2 linked regions of the Cytobacillus luteolus genome follow. The protein of the gene in region 1 binds, or shares a complex with, the protein of each later gene. Links are inferred from orthologs where the notes say so. Each region holds a gene or a part of one and is shown on either strand. Other genes may lie near its edges.

Evidence for each region.
Region 2: the proteins of trxA (region 1) and trxB are in contact, whole or in part, in a crystal structure (PDB 1F6M), measured with the Escherichia coli proteins. The link is inferred for Cytobacillus luteolus from one-to-one orthologs.

Annotation. Positions count from the first base shown.
Region 1 is NZ_JAGGKM010000004.1:261,542-278,103, forward strand. What follows is about bases 9,227-12,080. They hold trxA (thioredoxin), read right to left. Parts: upstream 10,884-12,080; coding sequence 10,569-10,883; downstream 9,227-10,568. Other genes in these bases: uvrC (excinuclease ABC subunit UvrC), read right to left, coding at 9,227-10,197; J2Z26_RS13395 (electron transfer flavoprotein subunit alpha/FixB family protein), read right to left, coding at 11,231-12,080. Outside these bases: racE (glutamate racemase), read right to left, coding at 123-917; J2Z26_RS13345 (MarR family winged helix-turn-helix transcriptional regulator), read right to left, coding at 928-1,386; spore germination transcription factor GerE, read right to left, coding at 1,580-1,804; J2Z26_RS13355 (acyl-CoA thioesterase), read right to left, coding at 1,937-2,407; sdhB (succinate dehydrogenase iron-sulfur subunit), read right to left, coding at 2,705-3,466; sdhA (succinate dehydrogenase flavoprotein subunit), read right to left, coding at 3,470-5,230; J2Z26_RS13370 (succinate dehydrogenase cytochrome b558 subunit), read right to left, coding at 5,317-5,925; J2Z26_RS13375 (YslB family protein), read left to right, coding at 6,335-6,793; J2Z26_RS13380 (aspartate kinase), read right to left, coding at 6,845-8,083; more of uvrC, read right to left, coding at 8,425-9,226; more of J2Z26_RS13395, read right to left, coding at 12,081-12,208; J2Z26_RS13400 (electron transfer flavoprotein subunit beta/FixA family protein), read right to left, coding at 12,256-13,029; J2Z26_RS13405 (enoyl-CoA hydratase), read right to left, coding at 13,144-13,917; J2Z26_RS13410 (TetR/AcrR family transcriptional regulator), read right to left, coding at 13,929-14,525; J2Z26_RS13415 (long-chain-fatty-acid--CoA ligase), read right to left, coding at 14,709-16,394. UniProt on the Escherichia coli protein: Participates in various redox reactions through the reversible oxidation of its active center dithiol to a disulfide and catalyzes dithiol-disulfide exchange reactions.
Region 2 is NZ_JAGGKM010000005.1:354,999-371,547, reverse strand. What follows is about bases 7,016-9,856. They hold trxB (thioredoxin-disulfide reductase), read right to left. Parts: upstream 8,991-9,856; coding sequence 8,040-8,990; downstream 7,016-8,039. Other genes in these bases: J2Z26_RS16230 (tetratricopeptide repeat protein), read right to left, coding at 9,275-9,856; J2Z26_RS16240 (8-oxo-dGTP diphosphatase), read right to left, coding at 7,016-7,423. In the rest of the region: J2Z26_RS16290 (sugar-binding transcriptional regulator), read right to left, coding at 1-88; J2Z26_RS16285 (glutaredoxin family protein), read right to left, coding at 232-468; rpoN (RNA polymerase factor sigma-54), read right to left, coding at 508-1,824; J2Z26_RS16275 (hypothetical protein), read left to right, coding at 1,981-2,157; ATP-dependent Clp endopeptidase proteolytic subunit ClpP, read left to right, coding at 2,748-3,353; J2Z26_RS16260 (HPr family phosphocarrier protein), read right to left, coding at 3,755-4,012; DNA-binding protein WhiA, read right to left, coding at 4,042-4,998; J2Z26_RS16250 (gluconeogenesis factor YvcK family protein), read right to left, coding at 5,069-6,049; RNase adapter RapZ, read right to left, coding at 6,052-6,936; more of J2Z26_RS16240, read right to left, coding at 6,965-7,015; more of J2Z26_RS16230, read right to left, coding at 9,857-10,783; J2Z26_RS16225 (hypothetical protein), read left to right, coding at 10,944-11,354; bifunctional phosphoribosyl-AMP cyclohydrolase/phosphoribosyl-ATP diphosphatase HisIE, read right to left, coding at 11,425-12,048; imidazole glycerol phosphate synthase subunit HisF, read right to left, coding at 12,045-12,803; hisA (1-(5-phosphoribosyl)-5-[(5-phosphoribosylamino)methylideneamino]imidazole-4-carboxamide isomerase), read right to left, coding at 12,800-13,537; imidazole glycerol phosphate synthase subunit HisH, read right to left, coding at 13,534-14,169; and 3 more genes.

The sequences.
Region 1 (16,562 bases):
GTTTGTACTACTATGTATACGAGCTATTTTTCATTTTAGACCGACTTTTACTAAAAGAAATCTTCTTTCTTATATATTTATTTCTATTAAGATAAAAAACTCCAGTAGTCTATAACTGGAGTTTAAATCTGAACTGTTTTTATATTTTCAATTGGTCGTTCAAGCCATTGTGACGCGATCTTTTGAAAAATCTCTTTTTCTCCTGTTGTTAAGAAGAGGTGGTTTCTCTTATTAGAACCTTTATTTAGTAATCCATTGTAGTAAAGAATCGTACTTACTTCCCTAGCCGTCTCGTCGCCGGAACATATGAGATTCACACTATTTCCGACAGCTTCTTGAATGGTAGGTCTCAATAATGGGTAATGTGTACAACCTAGAATCAATGTATCCATCCTACTATCTTCAAAAGGAAGAAGAGATTCTTTCACAATCTGCATTGCCTTTTCATTATTGAAATCTCCACTTTCCACTAATGGAACAAAACTAGGGCAAGCTAAGCTTTCTACATTAATCTGACTATTTATTGATTTAAGAGCCGTTTCGTACGCTCCACTATTTATTGTATTAATTGTCCCTATAACACCTATGTTGTGATTTTTAGTTACCTTAAGTGCTGTTCTTGCTCCAGGGAATACAACTCCAATTACCGGTATATTTAATTCTGCTTGAATATCGTCCAAAACTAGAGCGGTTGCCGTATTACATGCAATGACTAATAATTTTATGTTGTAAGCAAGTACGTAATTTGTCATTTCCCAAGTAAATTGACTAACTTCTTTCTTAGGCCTTGGACCATACGGACACCTAGCAGTGTCGCCTAAGTAGATAATTTCTTCTTTAGGTAATTGACGCATAATTTCTTTTGCTACTGTCAGTCCACCGACCCCAGAATCGATAATTCCAATTGGTCTGTACAAAAAAATCGCCTCATTCTGCTTTCATTTCATGATGTAGTTTAGCTAAACTTTTCTCTAAAACTAGTATTTCTTCTTTTGAAAAATCACCAAGTACTTCAGATAAGTAATTCTGACGTTTTTGTATTACTTCCTCGATAATGCGCTCACCTTCATCAAGCAGGTGAATCCTTACCACTCGGCGGTCGTTAGGGTCTTTAACACGCATAACTAGATGATTCTTTTCCATTCGATCAATTAAGTCTGTAGTTGTGCTGCATGCGAGAAACATTTTATTGGAAAGCTCACCAATCGTCATATCGCCACCTTCAAAAAGCCATTGAAGTGCAACAAACTGAGGTGGAGTAATTGTATAATTACTAAGAATTTCTCGACCCTTTTGTTTAATGATAGCCGAGATATACCTTAACGATTTTTCTAAATCTGCAACTACCTGATCTTCACTTACCGTTTGATGTCCTTGAATTGACATAATCATCCCCCTTTATAGAATTTAACCACATTCTCTACTAATTTATTTTATTTTCTACTTTTTTCGTCAAAAATGCAAGTAACATTTAGATTACACACCTATATTTAGTGAGTTCTACCAACAAACTTTAAGGGGGGATTTGCTATAAAACAAATCAGCTACCTTACTTTTGTTGTAAGATAGCTGATTGTACTTAAAGCTTAAGTTCGCCCATTCGAAGGAGCTCGACAACTGCTTGAGAGCGCCCCTTGACACCAAGCTTTTGCATCGCATTCGAAATGTGATTTCTAACCGTTTTTTCACTAATAAACAAATCACTGGCGATTTCTTTTGTTGTTTTGTCCTGAACTAATAGTTCAAAAACTTCTCTTTCTCTCTTTGTGAGTAGTGGCTTTGGTTGAAACTCATTCTCCTTCAAGTACTGTAACCCTCCTTGCCTTAGCCAGAGCTGAACTACCGGATGGGTATATATTTAGTCAACATATACTATGAGGTAAATGCGTTTCCTGTGACTGAAATTACGATATGTATTATTATTAATCGCCTATTTTTATATGAAAATAAGTTCCTTTGATACATTTTCTATTACGTTTCTCATATCTGTTGACCATGGTACGCCCTTAGCCTTCTTCTTCGACATTTGAACAATTGTTCCTCTACCTGTAAAGAAGGCATTTTTATGCTCATCCCCACCCATATAATGAAGATCAATCGACGAGTTGCCAATTTTGTGAACCTTAACATAGATGTCGATGACTTGATCAAAATAAACCTGCTTTACAAAATCACACTGAAGATCTGCTACAACAGGGATAACTTCGCTTGCTGGTTTGGTCCATTCTTGCATAAACCCTAACGCTTTAAAGAACTCGATTCGCGCCTCTTCAAAATAGATAAAAGGAATTGTGTTGTTCAAGTGTCCAAACATGTCTGTTTCTGAAAAACGGACTTTAATTTTATGACTAAATTCGAATGATTCTTTCCATGAGGATAAATCATTAATATAAGGTATGTTTTTCATCCTAAGATGCTCCTAACTTTTGGTATTTAATAAAGGTTCTTTTCTAAAAGAATGTTGTTTTAACAGTGAACATTGACCGTTCCTTTGCGCTGCAGGCACTTGCTTTCCGCCGGGAGGAATGCGAGCCTCCTCGGCGCATACGCCTGTGGGGTCTCGCCGGATATTCCTCTACTTCCCGCAGGAGTCAAGTGCCTTCCGCTCCAATCCACTCTTGTTAAATACAGATAAAAGCAACAAACTTTACGAAAAGAGCATTAGTAAAAAAGCCCCTTCAATAATTTGAAGAGGCTTTTACTATTACGCTTGATCACTTCCGAAGAAGTTTCGGAATGATTGGATTGTTGTATCTCTGTTTAATGCTGCAATTGATGTTGTTAAAGGGATACCCTTTGGACAGGATTGCACACAGTTTTGTGAGTTACCACAGTTCGCAAGACCACCATCACCCATGATTGAATTTAGACGTTCTGCTTTATTCATTTCACCAGTTGGGTGAGCATTGAATAAACGAACTTGGGATAAAGGTGCAGGTCCAATGAAATCAGATTTACTATTTACATTAGGACAAGCCTCTAAACACACACCACATGTCATACATTTTGAAAGCTCATATGCCCACTGACGCTTTGTTTCAGGCATACGTGGTCCAGGACCTAAATCATAAGTTCCATCAATCGGAATCCATGCTTTTACCTTTTTAAGAGAATCAAACATTCTCTTACGATCTACCTGTAAATCACGAACTACTGGGAATGTTCTCATTGGCTCCAAACGAATTGGCTGCTCTAGTTGATCAACAAGTGCAGTACAAGACTGACGTGGTTTACCATTGATAATCATCGAACACGCACCACATACTTCCTCAAGACAGTTCATGTCCCAAGAGATTGGTACTGTTTGATTTCCTCTAGCATCCACTGGATTACGTCTGATCTCCATTAGTGCTGAGATTACATTCATGTTCGGACGATATGGAATTTTAAATTCCTGTGTATAAGGGGCTGTTTCAGGACTATCTTGACGAGTAATAATAAAATGAACAATTTTGTTTTCACTCATGTTTTAGTTCTCCCCCTTTTTCTTAGAGTAATCACGCTTACGTGGCTGAATTAAAGATGTATCAACATCCTCATAGCTAAATTGTGGCGCAGACTTACTATCTTTAAATTTAGCCATTGTTGTTTTTAACCACTCTTCATCATTACGCTCAGTGAATTCTGGTTTATAATGTGCTCCACGGCTCTCATTACGGTTGTAAGCACCAAGTGTTACAACACGAGAAAGATGAAGCATGTTTTCTAATTGACGAGTAAATACTGCACCTTGGTTGCTCCATTTCGCAGTATCATTAATATTGATATTTCCAAAACGCTCAAGTAGCTCTTGGATTTTCTCATCTGTTTTCAATAACTTATCATTGTATCTAACAACAGTAACATTATCTGTCATCCACTCACCAAGTTCTTTGTGTAGGACATATGCATTTTCGTTACCGTCCATGCTCATGATTGAATTCCACTTGTCTTCTTGTTCTTTAACGTGACGGTCAAATACTGAAGAAGGAATTGCATCCGTACTCTTTTCTAATCCATTCATGTAACGAATTGCATTTGGACCAGCAACCATACCACCATAAATAGCAGATAATAATGAGTTAGCCCCTAAACGGTTTGCACCGTGTTGAGAGTAATCACACTCACCAGCTGCAAAAAGGCCTGGAATATTCGTCATTTGGTCGTAGTCAACCCATAGTCCACCCATTGAATAGTGAACAGCAGGGAAAATTTTCATTGGCACTTTACGAGGATCATCACCCATGAATTTCTCATAGATTTCAATGATTCCACCAAGTTTAATATCAAGCTCTTTAGGATCTTTATGAGAAAGATCTAAATACACCATGTTTTCTCCGTTAATACCAGCTTTTAAGTCTACACATACGTGGAAGATCTCACGAGTTGCGATATCACGTGGTACTAAGTTTCCGTAAGCAGGATATTTCTCTTCTAGGAAATACCATGGCTTTCCATCTTTATAAGTCCAAACACGTCCACCCTCACCACGAGCTGATTCACTCATCAAACGAAGCTTATCATCTCCCGGGATAGCTGTAGGGTGAATTTGAATAAACTCACCATTTGAATAAATTGCACCTTGTTGATATACGATAGATGCAGCAGAACCAGTATTAATAACTGAGTTAGTTGATTTACCGAAAATAATCCCAGGTCCGCCTGTTGCCATAATTACAGCATCAGCAGCGAAAGCCTTAATTTCCATTGTTGTTAAGTCCTGACCTGTAATACCTCGACAAACACCCTCATCATCAATAATAGCACCTAAAAATTCCCATCCTTCATACTTTGTAACTAGTCCTGCCACTTCATAACGACGAACTTGCTCATCCAAAGCATAAAGTAATTGTTGACCTGTTGTTGCACCAGCAAATGCTGTACGGTGATGCTGAGTACCTCCAAAACGACGGAAATCAAGTAGTCCTTCTGGAGTTCTGTTAAACATTACACCCATACGGTCTAATAAATGAATAATTCCAGGAGCCGCCTCAGTCATAGCTTTTACAGGTGGTTGGTTTGCTAAGAAATCTCCACCGTAAACTGTATCATCAAAGTGTTCCCACGGAGAATCTCCTTCACCCTTCGTATTTACAGCTCCATTAATCCCACCTTGTGCACAAACAGAGTGAGAACGTTTTACCGGAACAAGTGAAAATAAATCTACTTGTACTCCTGCTTCAGCAGCTTTAATCGTTGCCATTAAGCCAGCTAAACCACCGCCGACTACGATAATTCTTCCTTTACCCATAGTAACTCACCCCTCAAAAGTTATTACATATGCAATAACGAGCTTAAATCATTTATTCTAATAAACTTAAATTATAGTTTTTTAGTTTATACAAATGCAAAAATCGCACGTAATCCTACGAAAGATAGTGCTACGAAAATACCAAGTGTTACATAAGTAGAAATTAATTGAGAACGTGGAGAAACTGTAATTCCCCAGCTTACACAGAATGACCACAAGCCGTTCGCAAAATGGAAGATTGTAGAAACAACACCCACAATGTAGAATACTAGCATGAAAGGATTAGCTAGGATGTTTTCCATCATTTGAAAGTTAACTTCAGCACCTAATGCAGCTGCAATACGAGTTTCCCAAACATGCCAAACGATAAAGATAAGTGTAATAATACCTGTTACACGTTGTAATAAGAACATTTGGTTTCGGAAAAAACTATAATTGCTAACATTGTTTTTAGCTGTAAACGCAATGTAAAGTCCATAAACAGCATGGAAGATAATTGGAATAAAGATAATTACAGCCTCTAATACATAACGAAAAGGAAGACTTTCCATAAAATGAGCAGCATTGTTAAATGCCTCTACTCCCTTTGTCGCAAAATGATTCACAATTAAGTGTTGAATTAAGAATATTCCAACTGGAACAACACCTAGAAGTGAATGGAGTCGACGATAAAAAAACTCACGATTTCCTCCCATTAATTTACCCCCTTAAATTTTAGCACCATATCTTTATGGAACTCTTTGTTGCTGCTGTTAAGCATACATTCACTTATATTATTAATTGATAAAATGAAAACCCTTGCAATAGATGTCAAAATTCGCCCAACTCTTCAGAGATGAGACAATAATTGACAATGCTATTGTAGATATTTCTTTATCAATATAATGTAACAAATACATTTTACTCTCATACAGAAGTAGCGTCAAGGAATCCTGTACACAAATTGTTCAAATTAAAACAATTCAATTACCGCTATTACCAATTACTTACAACTAATATCAAATAATTAATTTAGAATCATAATCAGTATTTATTCGACAAAAAAATTCATGTTTTTAATCCACCTTCTTGTTATATAATAATTTAGAGAAAGAGGGGAATCGTGTGAGAAATACTATCTTAGATGTAAATAAATCATTTTTTGATGAAAAACAAGTACCAAGCTTCGGTTATGAATTATTAAGAGAAGTTTTAATACCTGATCTACTCGGCAAAGATACTCCTCAGCTATTATATTGGGCTGGTAAAAATTTAGCTAGGAAGTATCCTTTAGACTCAATAGAGATGATTGTTGATTTTTTCAGTAAAGCTGGTTGGGGACAATTGACACTCGATAAGGATAAGAAAGAAGAACTCGAGTTCCATTTAACAGGTGATCTCGTTTCGAATCGTCTCTCTAGTAAAGAACCTTCCACTTTCCAACTCGAATCAGGCTTTTTGGCTCAACAAATTGAACACCAAAAAGGTCAATTATCTGAAGCATATGAACAACAGAAAAACAGGGCCTTAAAGGTCATTTTCACAGTAAAAACTGACAAAAAGGACATCATTAAACATATTTAATGGTTAATGGAAAAGGTGCTACACAGTTTGTGTCGCACCTTTTTTCATTATCTAAATTGTAACCTCTGATTTGTCAGAAACTGATAAACTAAATGCCTCATGTAGGGCATCTACTGCCTTGACCATGTTCACCTGCTCAACTACGGTCGATACTTTGATTTCAGATGTACTTACCATTTTCACTTGAATTTCGTGATTTGCTAGCACTTGAAACATTTCGGCTGCTACTCCGGGGTTGGAAATCATTCCTGAGCCAACAATAGAGACCTTGGCCAATCCACTTTCATGCTGAATTTCAGTAAACTTAAGCTCCTCACGGTTACTATTTAATACATGAAGAGTATCCTCTAAATCAGCTGTTTTAACTGAGAAAGAAATAGATGTTGTATTATCATTGGTTGTACTTTGAATGATAATATCCACATTTAAGCCATTCTGTGCTAATGTTGTAAAGATTTTAGATAATGTCTGTAGTTCATTAGGTAATCCACAGACTGTTACCCTTGTTACTTGGTCTTCAAATGCAATGCCTCTAACAATTAAGTTTTTTTCCATTGAAACTTCCTCCTCGATGATTGTCCCATTTTCTAACTCCATGCTTGATCTAACCTCTAAAGGCATTAAGTAATTTTTGGCAAATTCAACTGCTCTGGGGTGAAGTACGCCTGCACCTAAATTAGCTAGTTCCAACATTTCATCATAGGAGACAGACTGTAATTTTCTTGCAGTTTTTATATAGCGTGGATCAGTAGTAAAGACTCCAGTTACATCAGTATATATATCACACTTATCAGCTTTTAATGCGGCAGCCAAAGCAACTGCTGTTGTATCAGATCCACCTCTCCCAAGTGTAGTAATAGCACCATCTACTGTAATTCCTTGGAATCCAGCAACCACAACAATTTGTCCTTTATTTAAACTTTCGTTTAATTTCTTTGTATCTATATTTACGATACGTGCATTGCTATGTATCGCTTCAGTCTCAATGCCAGCTTGCCATCCTGTAAATGATATTGAATCATATCCTTTTTCTTGTAATGCTAATGTTAATAATGAAATGGTAACTTGTTCTCCTGTTGAAAGAAGCATATCCATTTCACGCTTGCTAGGATTTTTACTAATTTGCTTCGCTAAAGACACAAGTTCATCTGTTGATTTTCCCATAGCAGAAACGACAACAACCACTTTATTACCTTTGTCTACCTCATGAACAACTCGATTTGCAACGTTCTGAATACGCTCAATTGAACCAACCGATGTACCACCAAATTTTTGTACAATGATTCCCATTATTTTATCATCCTCTTCATTAAGTTCTCTAAAACGCAAAAAAGCAATGAGACTAACATCTCATTGCAGTGATAACGATAATTACGTGTCACTTCGTGAGATAGCCCTCCAAGAGTAAATCTTGACAGTCTTACATCTATTAAATGCAAAACCAGCGAAAAAACAAAATGAGCGTTTTATCACTTCGGCGAGCTTCCCTTTCAAACAGTGATTTACAGAGCTCATTCTCCTCCCACTGCCTACTTATAAAGCACGCACCTCTATCTTCACTTCAGTTTCTGAAGTGTATGAATATCAAATTAGTTGTAATTATATCAGAATTGGATGTAAAAATACAAGAATTAATTTCTTAATTTCTCATAGATTATCTCCGCAGTTTGGCGAGGTATTTTAGCCTCTACAATTTCTTCTATAGTTGCTGAACGTAGTTTTTTTATCGAGCCAAAATGTTTAAGAAGTGCTTTCTTTCTTTTTTCTCCCACACCAGGTATATCATCCAGAACAGATTGAAATGCAGACTTCCCTCTAATTTGACGATGAAAAGTTATTGCAAATCGATGAACTTCATCTTGAATTCGCTGTAATAGATAAAACTCTTGACTATTTCGTGGTAGCTGGATAATTTCAGCAGTCTCTCCCAATAATAACTCTGAAGTTCTATGTCTTTCATCCTTAGCAAGCCCTGCTGTCGGAACCTCTAATCCTAGCTCATTCTCTAATACATCCCTAACTGCCGCTAAATGACCTTTACCACCATCAATAATAATTAAATCAGGTAGTGGTAGTTGTTCCTTTAGTACTCTTGAATATCGCCTTCTAACGACTTCTCGCATCGATTCATAATCATCTGGACCGATTACGGACTTAATTTTATACTTTCGATACTCTTTTTTCTCAGGCTTGCCATCTATAAACACAATCATCGCAGAAACAGGATCTGTTCCTTGTATATTAGAATTATCAAAAGCCTCAATCCGATGAGGTGTAGCAATTCCTAAGTGGATACCTAACTGTTCAACTGCCTTAATCGTTCTCTCTTCATCTCTTTCAATTAGGGAGAATTTCTCTTTTATCGCAATAAAAGCATTTTTAGTTGCTAAATCTATTAAATCCTTCTTCTGCCCCTTACTAGGCTGAAACACACTTACTTCTAAAAGTTTTTCTACCATTTCCTTGTCTACCGTCTTAGGTAATAGAATTTCTTTGGGTTTAAAATGATTATTTTGCGAGTAAAATTGCCCTAAAAATGTTAGGAAATCTTCCTCAGGCTCATCATAAAATGGGAATAAAGAAACTTCACGCTCTATTAATTTCCCTTGCCTAATAAAAAAGACTTGTACACACATCCAGCCTTTGTCATAAGAAAAACCGAATACATCGCGATCTACAAAGTCAGTCATCGTCATCTTTTGTCTTTCCATTGTTGTTTCAATATGCGCTATTTGATCTCGATATTCTTTTGCTCTTTCAAAGTCAAGGTTTTCAGAAGCATTAATCATTTTCTCAGTTAAGTTAGTTTTAATTTCCTTGTAACCACCATTTAAAAACTTGGAAATCTCATCCACCAACTGTTTATTTTGCTCTTCTGAAACCGACTGGATACAAGGTGCTAAGCACTGACCAATATGATAATAAAGACATACTTTATCAGGCAAAGTAGAACATTTTCTAAGCGGATAGATTCGGTCTAATAGCTTTTTCGTTTCACTAGCCGCCTGTGCATTTGGATAAGGGCCAAAGTATTTCCCTTTATCTTTTTTCACATTACGGGTTATGAGTAATCTTGGATGTCTTTCAGCGGTAATCTTAATAAAAGGATAACTTTTATCATCCTTTAACATCACATTATATTTTGGGTCATATTTTTTAATTAAGTTCATTTCTAGTACTAATGCATCTATGTTTGAAGGTGTTACAATATATTCAAAATCAACAATCTCTTGAACTAAGCGTAGCGTCTTACCGTCATGAGAACCAGTAAAATAAGATCGAACTCTATTTTTTAATATTTTTGCTTTCCCTACATAGATAATCGTCCCATTTTTATCCTTCATTAAATAGCAGCCTGGTTGATCTGGAAGTACGGAAAGTTTTTCTTTTAGGTGATCATGCATTTGCAACCACTCCATTACACAATGTTGAGAATTTAACTAACACTTATTGTATCATGATTTGTGTACACTAGGACTTGTAAAATAAAGTAATTGTCTTTTATACCAAAAAAAAAGGTAACAGGGAGTTATTCGCTAGAATCCACTCGCTTTCCGCGGGCAGTCCGGGGGCCTCCCGGCGCTACGCACCTGTGGGGTCTCCCGTTGACGTCCTACTCCCGCAGGAGTCTCGTGGATTCTAGCGAATAACCTAACTCTCAACATTAGTTTTAATTTTTTTTTGTTACAACAAAGACTTACCTAAAAAATAGCTTTCGACAATATTTCCTAAGAAATACAAAAAAAACAGCCTAATTATATAGGCTGTTGTTGGATTATGCGTGTTTGTTTAGTAATTCAGCAAGTGCATCTTTAGGTTGGAATCCAACAACCTTATCTACAACTTCGCCGTTTTTCATAACTAGTAATGTTGGGATACTCATAACTCCGAATTTCCCTGCAGTCTCTTGATTTTCGTCAACATCGATTTTCACGATTTTAACTTTTTCACCCATTTCTGAGTCTAATTCTTCTAATACAGGAGCAATCATTTTACAAGGTCCACACCATGGAGCCCAGAAATCTGCAAGAACTAGACCTTCGCTAGTTTCCGTATTGAAATTTTGATCTGTTACATTTGAAATTGCCATATTTTTTTCCTCCTTTAAAACGTTTATATATTGTAGTTAACCTAGCATGTGAATACCTAAGTAACTAACACCTCCAGAATAATTTACCGTTATTCTGAGTAGCTAAACACAGTATATCACCTGGAAGTTTTAGATGCTAATTATTTGCTTCGTACGTAATATATGCTAGGACGGTTAAATCTATGTAAGTAAAATACCCTAATTTAAAGCATTATATTTGTTTATTAGTTACACTAACCCGTTGATTTCAGCTGAAGGCACTCGCTTTCCGCGGGCGGTCCGTGAGCCTCCAAATCAAGTAGCCTATATTCATAAATAAAAGGCAACCACTTGGCTGCCTCTTTATGTTAAGAATGTACTTTCAGTTTTTTAAACTCTTCTGTAAGAAGTGGTACAACTTCAAATAAGTCTCCAACGATTCCGTAATCAGCTACTTTGAAGATGTTTGCTTCTGGGTCTTTATTGATAGCTACGATAACTTTAGAGTTAGACATACCAGCTAAATGTTGAATTGCACCTGAGATACCGCAAGCAATATATAGGTCTGGTGTAACTACTTTACCTGTTTGGCCGATTTGTAGTGAATAATCACAGTATTCAGCGTCACAAGCTCCACGAGAAGCACCAATTGCTCCACCAAGAACATTAGCTAGTTCTTTTAATGGTTCAAATCCATCTTCGCTTTTCACTCCACGACCACCAGCAATAACAACCTTTGCCTCTGACAAGTCAACACCTTCAGATGCTTTTCTCACTACTTCCTTTACAATTGTACGTAAGTCTTTAATATCAACTGATAATGAAGACACTTCACCTGTACGTGACTCGTCTTTTGCTAAAGGAGCAATGTTATTTGGACGGATTGTAGCAAAGATTAATCCATCAGTAATAATTTTCTTCTCAAATGCTTTACCTGAGTAGATTGGTCTTGTAAACACAAGATTACCGCCTGTTGCCTCAACATCTGTTGCATCAGAAATTAATCCAGAATTTAGCTTACCAGCAATTTTAGGAGCTAAGTCTTTTCCTAATGCAGTGTGTCCAATCACTAATCCTTCTGGACTTTCAGCATCAATAACAGCTAATAAAGCTTGAGCATATCCATCAGGTGTATACGTTTTCAATTTTTCGTCTTCAACTGTTACTACTTTATCTGCACCGTAGTGAAATAATTCAGTAGCTAATGAGCTAACACCGTCTCCTAGTAAGACAGCTACAACTTCTCCACCTTCAGCAACTGTTTTACCTGCAGAAATCGTTTCAAATGAAACATTACGTAATGAGTTATCACGTGCTTCAGCTAATACTAACACTTTTCTTGCCATTTTATTTTACCCCCTAATTTTAGTAGAGTGATATATTTATAAGTCTCTTACACTACTTTTGCTTCAGTATGAAGTAATGAAACCAGTTCTTTAACTTGGTCAGCTAATTCACCTTGAAGAACTTTACCAGCTTCTTTTTTAGGTGGTAAATAGATTTCAATAGTTTTTGTTTTTGCTTCTACATCATCTTCTTCTAAATCTAAGTCATCTAGTTCTAATTCTTCTAGAGGCTTTTTCTTAGCTTTCATAATCCCAGGTAGAGAAGGATAACGAGGCTCATTTAATCCTTGTTGTGCAGTTACTAATAATGGTAGTGTTGTTTCAATTACTTCAGAGTCTCCTTCAACATCACGAGTAACAGTAACATTCTTTCCATTGATTTCTAATTTAGTAATTGTTGTAACATATGGAATATCTAGTAATTCTGCAACACGTGGTCCAACTTGTCCAGACCCACCATCAATTGCTACATTACCACCTAAGATTAGGTCAACTTCTTTATCTTTTAAGAATTCAGAAATGATTTTAGCAGTTGTAAACTGATCTCCTGCTTCTACATCATCTTCTGTATTGATAAGAACTGCTTTATCAGCACCCATTGCTAAAGCAGTACGAAGTTCTTTCTCAGCATCCTCTGTACCAACAGTTACAACAGTTACCTCGCCACCGTTTGCGTCTCTAACTTGAATCGCTTCTTCAATGGCATATTCATCATAAGGGTTAATTATAAATTCGGCACCATCTTCACTAATTTGACCGTTTTTAACTACAATCTTCTCTTCTGTGTCAAATGTTCTTTTCATAATAACAAAGATGTTCATTGTTTCCCCTCCTACAAAATTAAAAGCTTATAAGTTTTAATAATTCTAAAACCTTATATAACTATTTTACTATAATTTCTGAATATTGAATAGAAAAATAGTTTAAAATAATCTTTATTTTCCTTTGAATTGAGGTTGACGCTTTTCAATAAAAGCTTGGATACCTTCTTGGCCATCCTCTGATGTAAAGACTTGACCGAATAACTCAGCCTCTCTTGCAACACCCGCATGGTATTGTTTTGTCTTAGCAATATTTAATAACTCGATGGTAGCAGCAATGGAGATTGGGCTTTTCGCAGCAATCTTTTTAGCAATTTTGTATGTTTCTTCTACTAAGCTCTCCTCTGGAAATGCATGGTTTGCTAATCCAAACTGAACAGCTTCCTTTCCACTAATAGGGTCACTTGTCCAAAGCATTTCAGCTGCTTTAGACACACCAATAAACTTTGGTAGTCTAGCTGTTCCAGCAAAACCAGGGATTAATCCTAATTGAAGTTCTGGAAGACCTAACTTTGCAGTTTCACTTACAATTCTAAAGTGACAACCCATTGCTAATTCTAAGCCACCACCTAGTGCAGCTCCATGAATGCTAGCAATGATTGGTTTGGTGAAGTTTTCCATTCTTTCAAATAGATCCTGCCCGTATGTAGACAGCTTTGAGAACTCTTCTCCATTTGAAACAGTCGTAAATTCTTTAATATCTGCACCTGCAGAGAAGAATCTGCCCTCTCCTTTTAAAACAATTACTCTAACTTCTTCATTAGTCTCAAGACCATCAAGTACTCCCGATAGCTCCTTTAGGACTAAAGATGATAAAGCATTTGCAGGTGGATGATTAATTGTAATTGTGGCAATTCTTTCCTCAATTGTTGTACTTAGTAATGCCATTTGCTTTCCCCCTAACTATTAGGCTTGAAGAATCCACATCCGTAGATCAATAGTTGGTGTACTTGTCCTGTTAACTTTAAGAGATCATATTTTTGTTCATTCATAACCCAAGTGGTGACAGTCTCGTCTATAGTACCGAAAACCATCTGCCTTGCTAGTCGAACGTCTAAATCAGCCCTGAACTCGCCATTTTCTTTACCCTGAATAATGATTTGATCAACGACCTTCAAGTAACCTTTTAGAACTTCATTTATTCGAAGTCTAAGTTCTTTATTAGATTGACGTAATTCTAGTTGGGTAACAATCGCTAAATCATGATCAGCAGCTAATAAGGAAAAGTGTTTTTCCACCAACATTAACAATTTCTCTGCAGCAGTCTGTTTTCCTGCAATTTCTTCTTCAATTTTCTCGATAAAATTGCCCATCTTTTCTTGGAACAAGGAAACGAGAATATCTTCTTTGTTTTTAAAGTAGAGGTAAATTGTCCCATCAGCTACTCCTGCTTGTTTTGCAATCTTTGAAACTTGTGCTTGATGGTAGCCGTTCTCGGCAATTACGACTACTGCTGCATCTATAATTTGTTTGAATTTTGGCTTCGTTCGTTTCAACTATGTTACTTCCTTTCATAAAATGAATGAATCGTCATTCATATTTTTATAATAAGGCCTTAATTAACTGCTGTCAAGTTTGTGTTAGCTAAGAAGAGCCACGCTCTGTTATCATGGCTCTTTGCATGATGTGTCTAACATTGGTGAACCGTCTATTGCAAAGTATATTGATAACCTTTAACATTAAGCCTGCTTGATTTTATCCTTCTCTTCATCCACTAAAGCTCTTCTCAATATTTTCCCTACCGCAGTCTTTGGAAGTTCTTTTCGGAATTCGTATTTTCTAGGCACCTTATATGCAGCCAAGTGTTTTCTGGCATATTCATCTAATTCAGCCTCAGTTATTGTTTTACCCTCTTTAGCTACTACATACGCTTTTACAGTTTCTCCTCGGTAAGGATCCGGGATACCTGCAACAACAACCTCTTGAACTTTATCATGCTCATATAGTACTTCTTCAATCTCACGAGGATAAATATTATATCCACCTGCGATAATCATATCTTTTTTGCGATCAACAATATAGAAGTATCCGTCCTCATCCATATAACCTAAATCTCCAGTTAATAGCCAACCGTCTTTGAGTGTTGCTTCAGTTTCTTCTGGTCTATTCCAATACCCTTTCATTACCTGTGGACCACGAATGATAACTTCACCAATTTGCTTGACTTCTGCTTCCTCGCCAGTTTGCATATCAATGATTTTAGCATCTGTATCGGGCCATGGTAATCCAATACTCCCACTTACTCTTTTCCCCCAAAGGAAATTCGAATGTGTCACCGGTGACGCTTCAGATAAACCATAACCTTCAACTACTTTACCACCTGTTACCTCTTCAAACTGCTCTTGCACTTCAACCGGAAGGGGTGCAGAACCACTTATGCACGCTTGAACTGAGGATAAATCATATTTTTTAATGTCAGGATGATTTAGTAATGCGATATAGATAGTCGGTGCACCAGGAAATAAGGTTGGTTTGAATTTCTGAATGGTCTTTAAGGTGTCTGTTGCGTCAAATTTTGGTAATAATACCATCTTATAAGCCTGCATGATTGAAAGATTCATAACAGTTGTCATGCCATACACATGGAAAAATGGTAATATTCCTAGAACAGACTCTTCCCCTCTTTTGCAATTATACATCCAAGTTGTACACATTAAAGTATTAGCTACAAGATTTCTGTGTGTTAGCATTACACCCTTTGGAAAGCCGGTCGTACCACCTGTATATTGCAATAAAGCAATATCTTCTTCTGGATTAATGTCTAATTCGATTTCTTTTGCTTCACTCGACTTTAAGATTTCTGTAAGTAAATGATTTTCCCCTTGATGTTCTACCTTTACAACAATCCCATATTGTTTTTTCTGAATAAATGGGTAAATCATGTTCTTTGGAAAAGGTAAAAAATCTTTAATCCCAGTCACGATAATATGTTCAAGGCATGTTTGCGCTTTCACTTTTGAAACTCTTGGATATAGAATATCGAGTGTAATGATTATTTTAGAGCCAGAATCGTTCATTTGATATTCTATTTCGCGTTCCATATAAAGTGGGTTTGTCTGAACAACTACTCCACCTGCAAATAATGTACCATAGTAAGCGATTACACCTTGTGGGCAATTCGGAAGCATGATTGCAACTCTATCACCTTTCTCAAGCCCAATTTTCTTTAGATAGTTTGCAAATTTAAGCGAACTCTCGTAAAGTTCAGCATACGTCAATTCCTTACCTAGAAAGTGTATTGCTTTTTTGTTTGGGTACTCCTTTGTTACATCCTTCAAATAGGATTGTAAAGACTTATTACCATAATCAAGTGAATGTGGTATCTCTTTTGGGTATTGCTTTAACCATGGTTTACGTTGTTCCATCTTATTTCCCCTCCTTAATATATTTTATATCCAAAACAATTACGTTTTGAATATTCTAACCATTTTCTCCATTATAGTACATACGCAATATTGTGACAATTGGAGTTTAAATAAATGTTTAAATTTAAATAATAAAAGGCATCCAAAATTGAATGCCTTTTACTGATT
Region 2 (16,549 bases), on another replicon or contig:
GTATGTATTTCAGGATATTGTAACGCTTCTGCATAACTTCAAGTAAATCAGGTAACAATTTACTTTGAATCTCAAGAATTGACTTCACTGAAATTTCCCCTTTTTACCAGACGGGACATTTTATGTCCCTATATGACATATTATGTCCCACTAGTCGTAAAAAAAATCACTGAAGGCTACTTCATCAATGATTTCTATCTTTACAAGTATATTCTATCAGTAGTAAAAACGTTATTCAATAGGCGTTTTATCAAGTAAACGCTTTCTTATTGAATCTTTATCGACAATTCCATAAGTAATCTCTTCACCATCAATTTCAACGACTGGAATCATGATTTGATATTTCTCTAACAGGACATCATCCTGATATATATCAACTTCTTCAATTGTTATAGGAAATTCTTCCCCTAATTTCTCAAGAACTACTTTTGCTTTCATACAAAGAGGACAATCTAGTTTTGAATACATGATGATTTTTGTTTTTTCCAAGTGAAACACATCCTAACATTAATCATATCTTTTTCTTTGTGAAGAGGATAGAATCCCAAGTTGATCACGATATTTTGCAATGGTTCGTCTTGAAACCACTATGTTATGCTCATCTTTTAATATTTCCACAATTTTCTGGTCGGATAATGGTTTCTTTTTATCTTCTTCTGAAACGATTTTTTCAATCATTTCCTTAACCCCTGCTGAAGATGTTTCTTCACCTGAATTGGCTGTTTGGATTGCACTACTAAAAAAAGACTTCATTTCCACTACGCCATAAGGAGTCTGAACATACTTATCACGACATGTACGACTAACAGTTGATTCATGTACATCGATCGCGTCAGCAACTTCCTTCATCGTAAGGGGTCTTAAATAGGTAGTCCCTTTTAAAAAATAATCAGGTTGTCTTTGAATAATTTCATTCATAACATGTAAGATTGTCTGTTTTCGTTGCTCTAGACTTTTTATAATCCATTGACATTGTTGTGCCTTTTCTTTTAAGTACGAACGGGCTTGTGCATCGTTTACTGTTTCCAGCGAGTTATAATACTGGAGATTAAGTGAGACCTTAGGTAACAACTCATCATGTAAGTTAATTTCAATATTCCCATTTTCTACAGTGACAGAAAGATCAGGAGTAATGTAATCTTGTTTCCCGTCATAAAAGGCATTACCCGGACGAGGGTTCAGTGTAACGATAAGATCACTAACCTCCTGGATTGTTTTTAAATCATAAGAAGTTTGCTTCGAAAGCTCTCTCCATGATTTGGAGGCGAATAAGTCAAAATGATTACTAATTATATCTTCAGCAGATCGATGTCTATTAGGAAGTCTTTTAAGTTGAAGCAGTAAAGATTCCTTCACACTTCTAGCTCCAACTCCTGCAGGATCTAAATTTTTTATTAAATTCAATGTATTTTCCACTAACTCTTCAGTTATAGAAAGATTTGCAGCAATTTCATCACTGTCCATTGTTAAATATCCATTATGGTCTAATAAATCAATGATATATTCAGCGATTTTACGCTGATATGGCTCTAGTTTAATTAAAGACACCTGTTCACTTAAGTGTTGATGTAAGGTTTTTTGGTGTAAGTCGACAAAATCTAAGGGATTCATTCTTTCTGCTCTTTTTAATGGTGCTTTCTTCTTACTATATAAATTAGCTTCTGCGCCAGAAATTTCGATTAGTGGGTTTTCAAGGGTCTGCTCCTGTAAAAATTCAGACAGCTCGAGTGAAGAATATTGTAGTAACGTAATAGCTTGTGTTAATTCTTTTGTCATTGTTAACTTTAGTGACTGTTGTTGAAATAACCCTACTCTCATATTCATTCACACCCCTCCTCACTGTATGCCCTTTCAAAAGCCATTTGTATCTTATTTTACATCATCCTCCTTGTATGGTGAATGGCAAATTGTTGGGAATGACTTTTCGTATGTATTTTTTAAAACGAGAGATAGATGCTAATTGTAAGGGGGGATGTAATTATGAGAAAAAATGAAGTTATATACGCTGGTCCATTGACAGGAACACTAGCAGAGGCAAAAGAAAAAGGATTTAGCGAAGAATTCGGTGAGGAATTTGACCCAATCCAGCAAATGTGGCGTGTGAATCCAGTTGATGAAGCAGACTACGATGGTACAATTGGATATAAAGATGCATAACAAAAAACAAAAACCGTCTTACCTCTAAAAAGGTAAAACGGTTATTTTTACGCCCTCGACAGGATTCGAACCCACCCTAAGAGAACCGGAATCTCTTGTGCTATCCACTACACTACGAGGGCATTACAATAAATGTAAACACTGCATTCATCATTATAAGTTAGATTTATTTCCATTGCAAGACATTTTAAAGGGTTAAAAAATCACAATCAAGGGTATCATGGTGATTGTGGTTTTACTTTTTACATATAATTTACTAAGGTCCTTTGAGTACTGTTTTGATTTGTAACTTTATTATTTATATGAGTGGATTGGAGCGGAAGGCACTTGACTCCTGCGGGAGATGAGGAAAGGTCGAGACCCCACAGGCGGCAACGCCGAGGAGGCTCGACTTCCTCCCCGCGGAAAGCAAGTGCCTGAAGCGCAAAGGAACGGGCAAGATACAATTTGCATATTAAAAAGAGGTAATAACTACCCCTCAGTAGAAATAGGATAGTGGTAGCAAGACCTTTCGTTTGACCTTAGTTGACCTTAGTTGTATGATAAACATATACATATTTGAAGAACTAATTAAAGGAGGAACAATTTACATGAACTTAATACCTACAGTCATTGAACAAACAAACCGTGGCGAACGCGCATACGATATCTACTCACGTCTTTTAAAAGACCGTATTATTATGTTAGGTAGCGCAATTGACGATAATGTTGCAAACTCAATCGTTTCTCAATTATTATTCCTAGCTGCAGAAGATCCAGAAAAAGATATCTCACTTTACATCAATAGCCCAGGTGGATCTATCACAGCTGGTATGGCTATTTATGACACAATGCAGTTTATCAAGCCAAAAGTGTCTACAATTTGTATCGGTATGGCAGCTTCTATGGGAGCTTTCCTATTAGCAGCTGGTGAAAAAGGAAAACGTTTTGCACTTCCTAACAGTGAAGTAATGATTCACCAACCACTTGGTGGAGCACAAGGGCAAGCAACTGAAATTGAAATTGCAGCTAAACGTATTCTATTCTTACGTGATAAGCTTAATACAATCCTTTCAGAGCGTACAGGTCAGCCATTAGAAGTGATTGAGCGTGATACAGAGCGCGATAACTTTATGACTGCTGAAAAAGCTCTTGATTATGGACTAATTGATCAAGTGTTAACAAGAAAGCCTGATGAAGGTCCTGCTAGTAAATAAAAGTATAAGATGAGGAAGGTGTCCCTTAGTTTGTAGGGACACCTTTTTTGTGTGGTGATTGGGATTTGGATTTCGACTCGTTCTTTTATTTCTCGCTCAACCTGTCCCAATCACCTCTGGATTCGGACTCGTTCCTGCATTCACTCGCTCAACCTGTACGAATCACCTCTGGATTCAGACTCGTTCCTGTACTCCTTCACTCAACCTGTCCGAATCAGCCTTGAATTCAGACTCGTTCCTGTTCTCCATCACTCAACCTGCCCCAATCAGCCTCGAATTCAGATTCGTTCCTGTACTCCATCACTCAACCTGTCCGAATCAACCAGGGAACAGACTCGTTCTTGCATTTTAGGTGAACAAAAAAAGGCCCCCTCACTTAACCGTGATTGGCCTTTCCTCATTTATCCTTCTTGTTGTACAAATGTTGCTAAAGCTTCTAAAGCTTCTGCTTCATCATTACCATCAGCAGCTAACGTAATTGTAGCTCTAGAGCCGACTGCTAAGCTCATTAGACCCATGATACTTTTCGCATTTACCTTTTTGCCATCTTTCTCTAGGAAAATATCTGAAGAATACTTATTTGCCTCTTGAACGAAAAGGGCAGCTGGACGCGCCTGTAAACCTGTTTTTAATAATACCTCTACTTGTTTTTCAACCATTGTGAATTCCTCCTCTATTTTTTTGTTTTTTAGTTATCTGAAATCGGATGTCCGGCACGTATTTTATCTGCTATTTCGTCAATCTTCCGCAAGCGGTGATTGATTCCTGATTTACTGATTTTTCCTGTTGAAACCATTTCTCCGAGTTCTTTTAAAGTGACATCAGCATAATTAACACGAAGCTCTGCAATTTCACGAAGCTTCTCTGGCAATGCAGTTAGACCAACAGTTGATTCTATGAATCGAATATTTTCAACCTGTCGCAGTGCAGCACCAATCGTTTTATTTAAATTGGCTGTCTCACAGTTTACAAGACGGTTCACGGAATTTCTCATATCGCGAACAATTCTTATATCTTCAAAGCGAAGCAATGCACTATGAGCCCCAATTATATTCAAAAATTCAGTAATTCTTTCTGCTTCTTTAAGATAAGTAATATACCCTTTTTTGCGCTCTAGTGTTTTTGCATTTAAGCCAAAAGAATTCATTAATTCACACAAGGATTCAATATGTTCTTTGTAGAGTGAGAAAATTTCTAGATGATAAGACGATGTTTCTGGGTTATTAACAGAACCGCCTGCTAAAAATGCCCCTCGTAGATAGGAACGTTTACAGCACTTTTTAGCAATGAGCTCCTTTGAAATATCATATAAAAACGAAAAGCCCTCATCGCTGTTAACGATCTTTAAATCTTCTAGAATTTCCTGTGCGCGCTCTACAAGGCGAACGATATAAACATTATTTTTTTTCAGTCTCATCTTTTTACGAACAAGTAGCTCAATTGTTACACTGTATTCTGCTTTTAATAATGTATATATTCTACGGGCAATTGCTGCATTTTCCGTTTGAATATCTAGGACTAGTTTTCTATTCGAAAAGGAGAGTGAGCCATTCATTCGAATTAAAGCAGATAGTTCAGCATGAACACAGCAAGGCTTTAATTGTATATTTGTAAGTTCTTTCTTTGTCTCTGATGCAAATGACACAACATCACCCCCGTGTAGATGGTTAGAAAGTGCATCCGTTTGCACTTTTTATTATAAATGATTTCGTAAATTAATTCCCCTCTAAAACACGGGCTGAATCAACTAATTTATATAAGATTGAAGCTACTTTGGACGTATCATGACGTATCACTTCGTCTTCGTAACTAATAATATTGCCATGGATGATTTCAAGGCCTAGTTCAGAAAGGCGCTGCAGGTCGTAATCAACGGATTGTGCAAGCTCTTTTGCATATTTCGCCTTAATTTTATCAGGAATTCCTTCATCATTCACTAAAATCATATCAAGAAATGATGTATTCATATGTTGATATAAGGCTTTTACATGATCACTTGCTGTGTAATTTAAGGTCTCACCAGCCTGAGTCATCACGTTACATATATAAACCTTTTTTGCTTTAGCTTTTATGACTTCTTCTCCGATTTTTGGCACTAGTAAGTTTGGAAGAATACTTGTATATAGACTACCAGGACCAATAATAATCAAGTCAGCTTCGCGGATCGCTGACAAGGTTTCATTCACTGGTTCAATGTCTTGAGGTGTTAGAAAGACTCGTTTAATTTCCTTACCTGAGTATGGAATTTTTGACTCCCCAGAAACAACTGTTCCATCTTCCATTTCGGCATGTAATATAACACTTCTGTTTGCAGCAGGTAACACTCGTCCTCGTACGTTTAACACCTTGCTCATCTCACTTATAGCATGTACGAAATCACCTGTAATTGTTGTCATTGCTGCTAGAATTAGATTGCCAAGTGAATGCCCAGACAACCCACTTCCATTTTTAAATCGATGCTGAAACAACTCTTCAACTAAGGGTTCTACATCTGACAATGCCGCTATTACATTCCGTATATCCCCAGGTGGAGGAATATCCATCTCATCACGAAGTCTACCAGAGCTGCCACCATCATCCGCAACGGTTACAATCGCAGTAATATCGAGAGGATACTTTTTTAACCCTCTAAGTAAAACGGAAAGCCCTGTTCCCCCACCGATTATGACAATTCTAGGTTGTTTTGCTTTCTTCATAGCTATTCCTTCCTCTTATCAATATCGCGATGAGAGACAATGGTTTTGTATTCATTCGAAAAATATTTACCGAGATATTCAGCAAGTGTTACAGAGCGGTGCTGTCCACCAGTGCAACCTATTGCGATAACTAACTGACTCTTTCCTTCTCGCTTGTAGTAAGGAAGCATAAAGGCCAATAAATCAATTAATTTTTCAGCAAATTTTTGAGTTTCTCCCCATTTTAAAACATAAGATGATACTTCTTCATCAAGTCCTGTTTTCGGTCTAAGTGTATCGATATAGTGAGGATTCGGTAAAAATCTCACATCGAAAACTAGGTCGGCATCAATAGGAATGCCATATTTAAATCCAAATGAAAAGACATTCACCGAGAAAGTCTGAGAAGAATGTGTTGAAAACTGCTTAAGAATTTTCTCACGTAGCTCTCTTGGTTTTAGGTTAGACGTATCATATATTAATTGTGCTCTACCCTTTAACTCCTCAAGAACTTCTCTCTCATTCTCAATTCCTGTTAGTGGTGAACCGTTATTTGCCAACGGGTGAGAGCGACGAGTTTCTTTATAACGACTTACTAAAATAGAGTCTTTTGCATCCAAAAATAGGATCTGTGGGGTAATCCATGATTTTTCAGTGATATCATCTAGTGCTTCAAAAAGACTCTCAAAGAATTCTCTTCCACGCAAGTCCATCACTAATGCTACTTTATTCATTTTACTTCCTGACTCTTTCATAAGCTCTAAAAACTTAGGAAGTAAAGAAGGTGGTAAATTATCTACACAAAAGTAGCCAAGGTCTTCAAAACTTTGAATAGCAACTGTTTTTCCAGCCCCGGACATTCCTGTGATTATCACTAATTGAATATCACTTGTAGAACCTGTACTCATTATTTTACCTCCAATATACAAGATATAGTTAACTAGGATCTAAGCGATAGGCAAGTAGTTCAAAATTGGGGGTATAAGTAAAGGTTCCGTAAATCGTACCACTCCCCTTAATTAAGTAGTCAATGATATGAAAATCACCTGGTGCCATCGGAAGATCGCTCACCTTATCAATTTCATGCCAAGAAACCTTTCCCTCTTCAGATTCATCCACATTTTCCCCATCATATTCTGATGCATAGAAAGTGAACATCATCCATTCGGAAACGATTTCCTCTTGGTCTTTAATAATAAAAGTAAAAATCCCCTTTATTGTAGGATTTTTTAAATATATTCCTGTTTCTTCTCGATATTCTCTTACACACGAATCTTTAACAGATTCTCCTTGCTCCATTTTCCCACCCGGTGCTACCCACCAGCCTCTGCTTGGTTTTTGAAGTAGAAGAACTTTATTGTCTTTCACAAGAACGCAGTTAGTCACCCTTTGCACACATTTCACCCCGAGTCGAACAGCTAGGTGCTGTATATATATGTATTTACCTATCCCGCTGCATGTAAATGAAAGCATTATCATTTATTATACTATTTAAAGTAATGTGTAACAATGAACAAGATATGTATAAAAAATTTTTGTAATGTAATATTCTAAAAGTTTATTACGAATTAGTTTTGTTTAGGTTTCACGTTTCATAGCGTTTTCATGATAAACATGTCCATTGTCCTATTTTTCAGTACTTTTTATATAAAAAAGGGGCACAGGAAAGGGAACCTGTGCCTAACAAGTATCTAATATATAAAAGGGGGTCAATTACTTAACCTCATCATACTAGAAAAATATTTCATGCGTGTTACAACAGAGTTAAATAGTAGTTACTTTTTTATGAAGGACGAGTTTACATTGACACATACCCGTTGAGTTCAGCGGAAGGTACTCGCTTTCCGCGGGCGGTCCGGGGAGCCTCCTCGTCGCTTTGCTCCTGTGGGGTCTCCCCTGCCCCTCACTCCCGCAGGAGTCTCGTACCTTCCGCTGAACTCAACAAGCTTCAAAAAATATAAAGCTTTACTATTGCAAATAAAAAAGTGCCAGGAGCTCCTGACACTTCTTATTATTGACGCTCTTTTAGTTTTTCCATTAGTGATTCGATATAGTGTTGGGCGCTTTGGGCTGCGATGCTTCCGTCGCCTGTTGCGGTTACGATTTGGCGAAGTGTTTTTTCGCGGATGTCTCCTGCTGCAAAAATTCCTTCGACTCTTGTTTCCATTTGGTCGTTTGTCTCGATATAACCGTTTGCATTTGTAATTCCAAGACCTTCGAATGGCTTAGAAAGTGGAACCATTCCAACGTAGATAAAAACACCATCTGCGCTAAATTCTCGTTCTTCTCCAGTTTTAGCATCTGTTAAAATAACGCTACCGACTTTTCCATCTTTATCTTTGATTTCTTTCACTGTTGTATTCCAAATAAAATCAACTTTTTCATTGTCAAATGCTCGTTTTTGAAGAATCTTCTGAGCGCGTAGTTCATCACGACGGTGAACAATTGTTACTTTTGTCGCAAAACGAGTTAGGTAAACACCTTCCTCAACCGCAGAGTCTCCTCCACCAACAACGACTAGTTCTTTTCCTTTAAAGAATGCCCCATCACAAACTGCACAGTAAGAAACACCGCGTCCGCCAAGTTCTTTTTCACCTGGTGCACCTAGCTTTTTATACTCAGCACCTGTTGTGATAATTATAGCGCGTGCTTTATATTGTTTACTTCCAGCAATAACTGTTTTATATTCTTCTCCATCAATAACTTCCTTAATATCTCCGTATGCATATTCAGCACCAAACTTCTTCGCATGCTCAAACATTTTTGTGGAAAGATCAGGACCTAAGATATGATCAAACCCAGGGTAGTTTTCTACTTCCTCTGTATTTGCCATTTGTCCACCAGGTACTCCACGTTCAAGCATTAGGGTAGAAAGATTCGCACGAGATGTATAAACAGCAGCAGTCATACCAGCAGGACCAGCACCTGCAATGATAACATCATAAATTTTTTCTTCAGACATTGTATTGACACTCCTTCAATGCAAATAATAACGTAAATTGTTACTCTCGATTCATACATACAAAATATAGTGTATCCAACTACTATCCTATAAAAACAAGTAATAAAACGCCACAAATTTGCTCACACAAAAGCGTAAGCGCATCGATCAGCCCCGACAAGCAAATGTTCTGTGACAGAAAAAGTCTGCACTTCGACTTTTTATGGTACAGGTTATTTGACCTCGAGGGGCTAGGCGCTGGAGCTGGACGTAGTCATAAAAAATACCCCTTGGTCAGGGGCATTCTATACCTCAAATAAGCTTTGCACGATTTTTACATACTTACTTAAGGTTGATTGAGAGATCTCATATTTTTCACTTATGTGTTTTTTTGTAGTGGGCTGTTGTTGGAGTGTTCTCCACACAAACTCTGAAGCTGCAGCCCATGCCAAGGTATTTGATAATGAATATTCCTCATTCATTAACTGGTCGTAGAGCATGAACCAAGTTAGATATAATTCCTCAAGAAATTCATCTGTACCTTGATTATGTTTAAAAAGGGAGTCTGCTACTTTATATCCATCTTCTATATATACTGGTCCTTTGAAGATTGATTTTTTGTTAAAGGAATGCCAAACAAATTCTGCAAATTCTTTTTCAAGAGTAGAGTACAGCTGATTTTCCTTTAAATCAATACATGAGACCGGGCTATTGGATTTACTTGCAAGAAATAATCCATAAAGACGTTCTTCAATAAAGTCACCCTGTAACCATTTATCGTGTGGATGACTGATGGTTAGTAAAGAATTTGGTCGGTCCCCAGACCAAGGCTCTGTTCCTTTTTTATCAGGATTATCCTCAATTACTCGCTTCCATGCATTTTCAGCGATTGAGATGTTCCCTGTAAAGTATGCAGAATAAGCAAGCCAATAATAAAACGTTTCGTCACCATCAAATCCTTGTCTTTGCAGCGTTCTTAACCATTTAAAAGCCAAATCATAACGGCCAATCAGACCAAAGGTTGCACCTAATTTATAACGATGTTCAACTAAGATTGGATAGATACACTCAAGTTTTTTCGTAAGCTCTTTTACCTTCCTGTTTTTTCTTTGATAGTAAAGGAAGACAAGCATATTACAAAGTGCGTGAAGATTTCCTGGATTTTTAGCCAACACTTCCTCTAGCAAGCGCGATGCAGTAGCGATTTCTCCGGTATAAAAATGCGCTAGTGCCAGGTTATTATATGCTGACCAGAATTCAGGATATTCTTGTGTGATTTCATTTAATAGCTCAATCGCCTCCTGGAGATTACCTGTCTCCAAAAGTTCACGAGCTTGCTCTTGTTTTAAAATCAATTCATCTTCTACTTCGAAATCTATATCGTCATCTGCTGATTCAATGGATAGTAAGTCTAGCAGGTCTTCTGTATCTTCGACAAATTCACCATCTGGATCGTGTTTCAAGTACATTGTTGCATATTTGTTTGATTCTTGAAACAAGCCTAAATGGGCATAGTTATTCGCCATAAAGTACATACACTCTGTCATATCACTATCAATCTCATTAAGTATGGTTGCATGTAGTTTATTAGATTGTTGATAATTTCCAAGGTCCGTAAGTACAACTGCTAATTGGCATAGAAACATGGGGTCTCTAGGCTCTAACTGAATGGCTCTTTGTAAGTATTTTCTGGCACTGTTTAGGTCGCGTTTGCGATACGCTTTAAGGCCTTTATTAAAATAATACTCACCAGTTTGCACAAACGGTAATATTAGGGCAGTCTGTTGAACTTCAGTATATGTGCGTTTTCCCATTTGTTCCTCCAGTTTCTATAATCTCACCGAAGGTAGTATAACACATAGCTAAGGCGATACATAGTAGTAGATTGGAATTGGTGGTTAGTTTTCTAAAAAGATAAATTGGTAGTTTACACTTTATGTTGAATTCAGTAGGATGAAATAGGGTGATAGAATAATGAAGAAAATAGGAATTGGATTTCTCATCTTACTAGGTCTCGGTTTCTTTGCAGTACAGTATGTATGGAAAGAAACTTCTGTCAAAATAATGGATACAGCGCTTGCTCAAACAAAAACCTTACCCGAAATGAAGGAGTTATTGAATGACCCAAGTATACAGGCGCTCCTTAAAGACGAAAAACTTCTTGAAGAAAGCAACCTTCCCTTCACAACTAAAGAAGAAGCCATTAAGGTTGTAACAGGCGCTTTTTCCGCACGTGAAATTGCAAGTATCACCACGATTGTTGCTAATGGTGTCACTGAAGAAGAGAAAGTTGAATTAAAAGAAATGGTCCTGAATAGATTAACACCAGAAGAACTTAACGCACTGATGATACTAGCACTAAAAGAACAACAAAAAGAGCAATAGCTAAGTTATAATAAAATAATAGCAGACTAAATCAAAATGATTTGGTCTGCTATTTTAGATTACTAACTTATTAGCGCCTCTTCTGCAAAGCATCAAGCACTTCATCAAGCGGTAACTTTTGTTCACGAAGTAAGACTAATAGGTGGTAAAGTAGGTCAGCTACTTCCCATTTTAGTTCTTCGGGGTCGCGATTTTTGGCTGCAATAATTACTTCTCCACTTTCCTCGCCGACCTTTTTCAGTATTTTGTCTACGCCTTTTTCAAATAAGTAAGTCGTATAAGAACCCTCTGGCATTTCTGCTTCTCGTGTTGCAATTAGTGCTTCAAGTTCGTTGATGATGGCAAAGCGTTCACTTTCCTTTTGGATTGTCTCCAGCTCTAGTAAGCTATCACTGAAACACGTGTAATTTCCTTTATGACAAGCTGGACCAGCAGGCGTCACCAATACTAAGATTGCATCTTGATCACAATCATAGCGAAGGTCTAAAATTTGTTGCGTGTTGCCTGAGGTTGCACCTTTATGCCAAAGCTCTTGTCTTGAACGGCTATAAAACCACGTTTCTTTTGTTTCAATTGATTTTTTCAACGATTCTTCATTCATATAAGCAAGGGTAAGGACCTCTTTACTGTTCGCATCTTGAACGATTGCTGGAACGAGACCTTTTTCATCAAATTTTATAGAAGCTGTATTCATCTCACAATCATTCCCTTCTCTTTTAAATAGTCCTTTACTTCCTTAACGGATGTTTCTTTATAGTGGAATATACTTGCCGCTAATGCTGCATCTGCTTTCCCTTCCGTAAATGCATCGAAAAAGTGCTCCTTGTTTCCAGCTCCACCTGAAGCAATAACAGGAACCGTAACAGCAGAACTTACTGCTGAAGTTAACGGTAAGTTGAAACCATTTTTTTCTCCATCACTATCCATGCTCGTTAATAAAATTTCACCTGCACCACGTTTAACAGCTTCCTTCGCCCATGCCACAACTTCCCACTCTGTTGCATTCCGACCACCATGTGTATAAACGCGCCACGAACCAAGTGATTCATCGTATTTTGCATCGATTGCAACAACGATACATTGTGAGCCAAAAAAGCGAGAGCCTTCGTTAATCAAGTCGGGATTGAGTAACGCAGCAGTATTTAGGGACACTTTATCCGCACCAGCGCGCAGAATTCGTTTCATATCTTCAAGTGAGTTAATTCCCCCACCTACTGTAAATGGAATCGCTAATTGTGCTGCAACCTGTTCAATGACCTCTACCATTGTTTTACGTCCTTCATGTGAGGCAGATATATCTAGGAATACAAGCTCATCTGCTCTTTCTTCATCATAAAACTTTGCAAGTTCAACCGGATCTCCAGCATCACGAAGTCCAACAAATTGAACCCCTTTTACCACTCTACCGTCTTTCACATCTAAACACGGGATAATTCGTTTTGTAATCATACAGATGACACCTCACGGATAGCCTCGCTTACTGTGAACATGTTCGTATACAGTGCTTTACCTACAATCGCTCCACCAACACCTGATTGTGCGAATTTAGACAGCTGCACTAAGTCAGCAAGTGAACTTACTCCTCCTGAAGCAATCACTTCTTTACCAGTCGCTTCAGCCATTGTCACAACAGCATCAATGTTTGGTCCTGAAAGCATTCCATCTGTAGCGATATCTGTAAAAATAAACGTCTCCGCACCCGCTTGAGCTAGTTCTATCCCTAAGTCTGTTGCCTTAATCGAAGAGGTATTTAACCAACCTTCTGTTGCTACATAGCCATCTTTTGCATCAATTCCGATAGCAATTTTAGCTCCGTATCTCTTTAACATTTCTTTTACAAAGTCAGGATTTGAAATCGCAGCACTTCCTAAAATAACGCGGTCTACCCCGTTTTCTATGTAATAAGCCACATCCTCAAGCGTACGAATTCCGCCACCGATTTGTACCTTAACATTCAGTTTTTTAGCTACCTCAAGTACATATTGATCATTAACACGTTGCCCTTGTTTAGCACCATCAAGGTCAACCATATGTATCCATTCAGCTCCATCACTTGCAAATAGTTGTGCCATTTCAAAAGGTGAGTCACCATAAACAGTCTCTTGATTATAGTCTCCTTGAATTAACCGAACACATTTGCCACCTCTCATATCGATGGCTGGATAAATTGAAAATGAACTCATACTGTTTCCCTCTCTTCAACAATTGCTGCAAAATTCTTTAATATCGATAAGCCGATTTCACTTGATTTTTCCGGGTGAAATTGTGTTCCAAACACATTTCCTTTTCCCACTACGGCCGGAACCTCAACATCATATGAACTACTAGCTAAAATAACATCGTTGTCTTCTGTTTTTACATAATAAGAATGAACAAAGTATACATGTCCTTGTTCAACACCCTCTAATAGAGGTGAATCATTTTTAAATAAAAGTTGATTCCAGCCCATATGTGGAACCTTGTATGCTTCTCCGTTTTCAGTCACTCCAGGAATTCGAATCACTTGCCCTGGTAGCAAAGAAAGACCTTTCGTTAAACCATTCTCTTCACTTTCTTCAAAAAGCAATTGCATTCCAAGACATATGCCAAGCAGTGGTTTACCTTCATTAACATAGTCTTGTATAAACGATGCTAAGCCAGTATTTTTTAAAATCTCCATCGCATCTTTAAACGAACCAACCCCCGGTAAAATGAGGCCCTTCATTTGTTTTAAAACGCTAGGATCTTCTGAAATCACGTACTCATAATTCATTCGCTCCAGTGCTTTGCTAACACTGAACAAATTCCCCATTCCATAATCAATAATTCCTAGCATTCTATAACAATCCCTTCGTTGATGGGACCCCCTTAATTCGTGGGTCAACCGTCGTTGCTTCATCTAATGCACGACCTAATGCTTTAAACACTGCCTCAATCATGTGATGCGTGTTGTGACCATAGTGAACAATTACATGCAAGTTCATTCTCGCTTCAAGAGCAAGCTTCCATAGGAACTCATGAACAAGCTCTGTATCGAATGTACCAACCTGTTTACTTGGGAATTCGGCTCTAAACTCGAGGTGTGGACGGTTACTTAAATCAATCACAACTTGAGCCAGTGTCTCATCCATTGGAACAAATGCATTGCCGTAACGTTTAATACCCTTTTTGTCACCTAAAGCTTCTCTTAACGCTTGACCGATACAAATTCCAATATCTTCAGTTGTATGGTGACCATCAACCTCGATATCACCATCTGCATTTACGATTAAATCAAACTGTCCATGCTTCGCAAAAAGATCAAGCATATGACTTAAAAACGGAACACCTGTCTCTAACTCAGTTCTTCCCTCTCCATCAATTGAAAATCCTAATTCTATATCTGTTTCATTTGTTTTACGTTGAATTGTTGCTTGACGTGACATGAACATTCCTCCATTTGGGTTTTTCGACAAGTGCCACGCACTTGTCGATTGCTTTGGACTATAAAGTGCGTTTCGACAAATGCGTGGCACTTGTCGAATTACTTCTTCAAACGCTCTTCAACTGCTCGTGCATGTGCTTCTAAGCCTTCTAATCGTGCAAAGGCTGCAATTTTAGCTCCGTTTTGTTTAAGGGCTTTTTCACTATATGAAATGATACTCGATTTTTTCACAAAATCATCTACGTTTAATGGACTTGAGAATCGGGCTGTTCCGTTTGTTGGAAGCACATGATTTGGACCAGCAAAGTAATCTCCAACCGGCTCAGAGCTAAATCTCCCAACGAATATAGCTCCTGCATGTTTAATTTTACCGATTTGCTCCATTGCATCTTCAGTGATAATTTCTAAGTGCTCTGGGGCCAATTCATTAACGACTTTAATCGCCTCATCAAGAGTTGAAGTGACATAGATGGCACCATAATCACGTATTGAAGCCTCTGCAATCTCTCTTTTTGGAAGCGTTGAGAGCTGTTTTTCTACTTCTAATGCTACTTGTTCAGCAAGCTCAGATGAAGGTGTAACAAGAATACTAGACGCACGTTCATCATGCTCTGCTTGAGACAATAGGTCTGCAGCCACCTCATTTGGTAGAGCGGTTTCATCTGCCAAAACAACAATCTCACTTGGCCCAGCGATCATATCAATGTCTACATCTCCAAACACCTCGCGTTTAGCTAATGCAACGTAGATATTTCCGGGTCCAATGATTTTATCAACAGGTAAAACGGACTCTGTTCCATAAGCAAGTGCTGCCACAGCCTGAGCTCCGCCAACCTTATAGATTTCTTTTACACCTAATTCACTAGCCGCAACTAAAACGGCTGCAGGAAGATGTCCATCCTTACCAACTGGTGAGGTCATTACGATTCGTTCAACACCAGCTACCTGTGCAGGAATGACATTCATCAGAACTGATGATGGATATGCTGCCTTTCCACCAGGGACGTACACACCTACTGCGTCAATTGGCGTTATTTTTTGGCCAAGAATCGTTCCGTCTTCCTTCATCGTCACCCATGATTCCCTGACTTGACGTGAATGGAAATCACGGATATTCTCTGCTGCTTCACGGATGATATTTATCGTTTCTGAGTTAACCTGTTTAAAGGCCAATGCTACCTCTTCCTCTGTTACCCTAAGAGAAGATAAAGCAACTCCATCAAATTTTTCTGTATAGTTTAACAGTGCTGTATCGCCGTTCTTTTTAACATCCTCAATGATGGAAAGAACAGTCTGTCTCTGTTCTTCTGTACCGTTTTCCAAGGAACGTTTTAAAGAAACCGAAGATGTTACATACTGAATTCTCATATTCTCCAATCCCTTCTGTAAAAGACTACTAGAGTCCATCTACCACATTGGACAATCTTTCAACTAGATCGTCTATTCGTTGATCTTTTAAACGATAGCTTACTGGATTGACTATGATTCGAGACGTTATGTCTGTAATTCTCTCTAACTCTACAAGGCCATTTTCCTTAAGTGTACGTCCCGTTGACACGATGTCTACGATTCGATCAGCCAGGCCAATTAATGGCGCTAACTCTATTGAACCATTCAACTTAATAATTTCCACCTGCTCACCTTGTTCTCGAAAATAACTAGAAGCAACGTTCGGATATTTTGTTGCTACTTTCGGTGCAACTCCTTGTACTTTCGCACCAGGAATACCCGCGACAGCAAGATAGCAATGGCTAATTTTCAAATCAAGTACCTCATAAACATCACGCTCTTC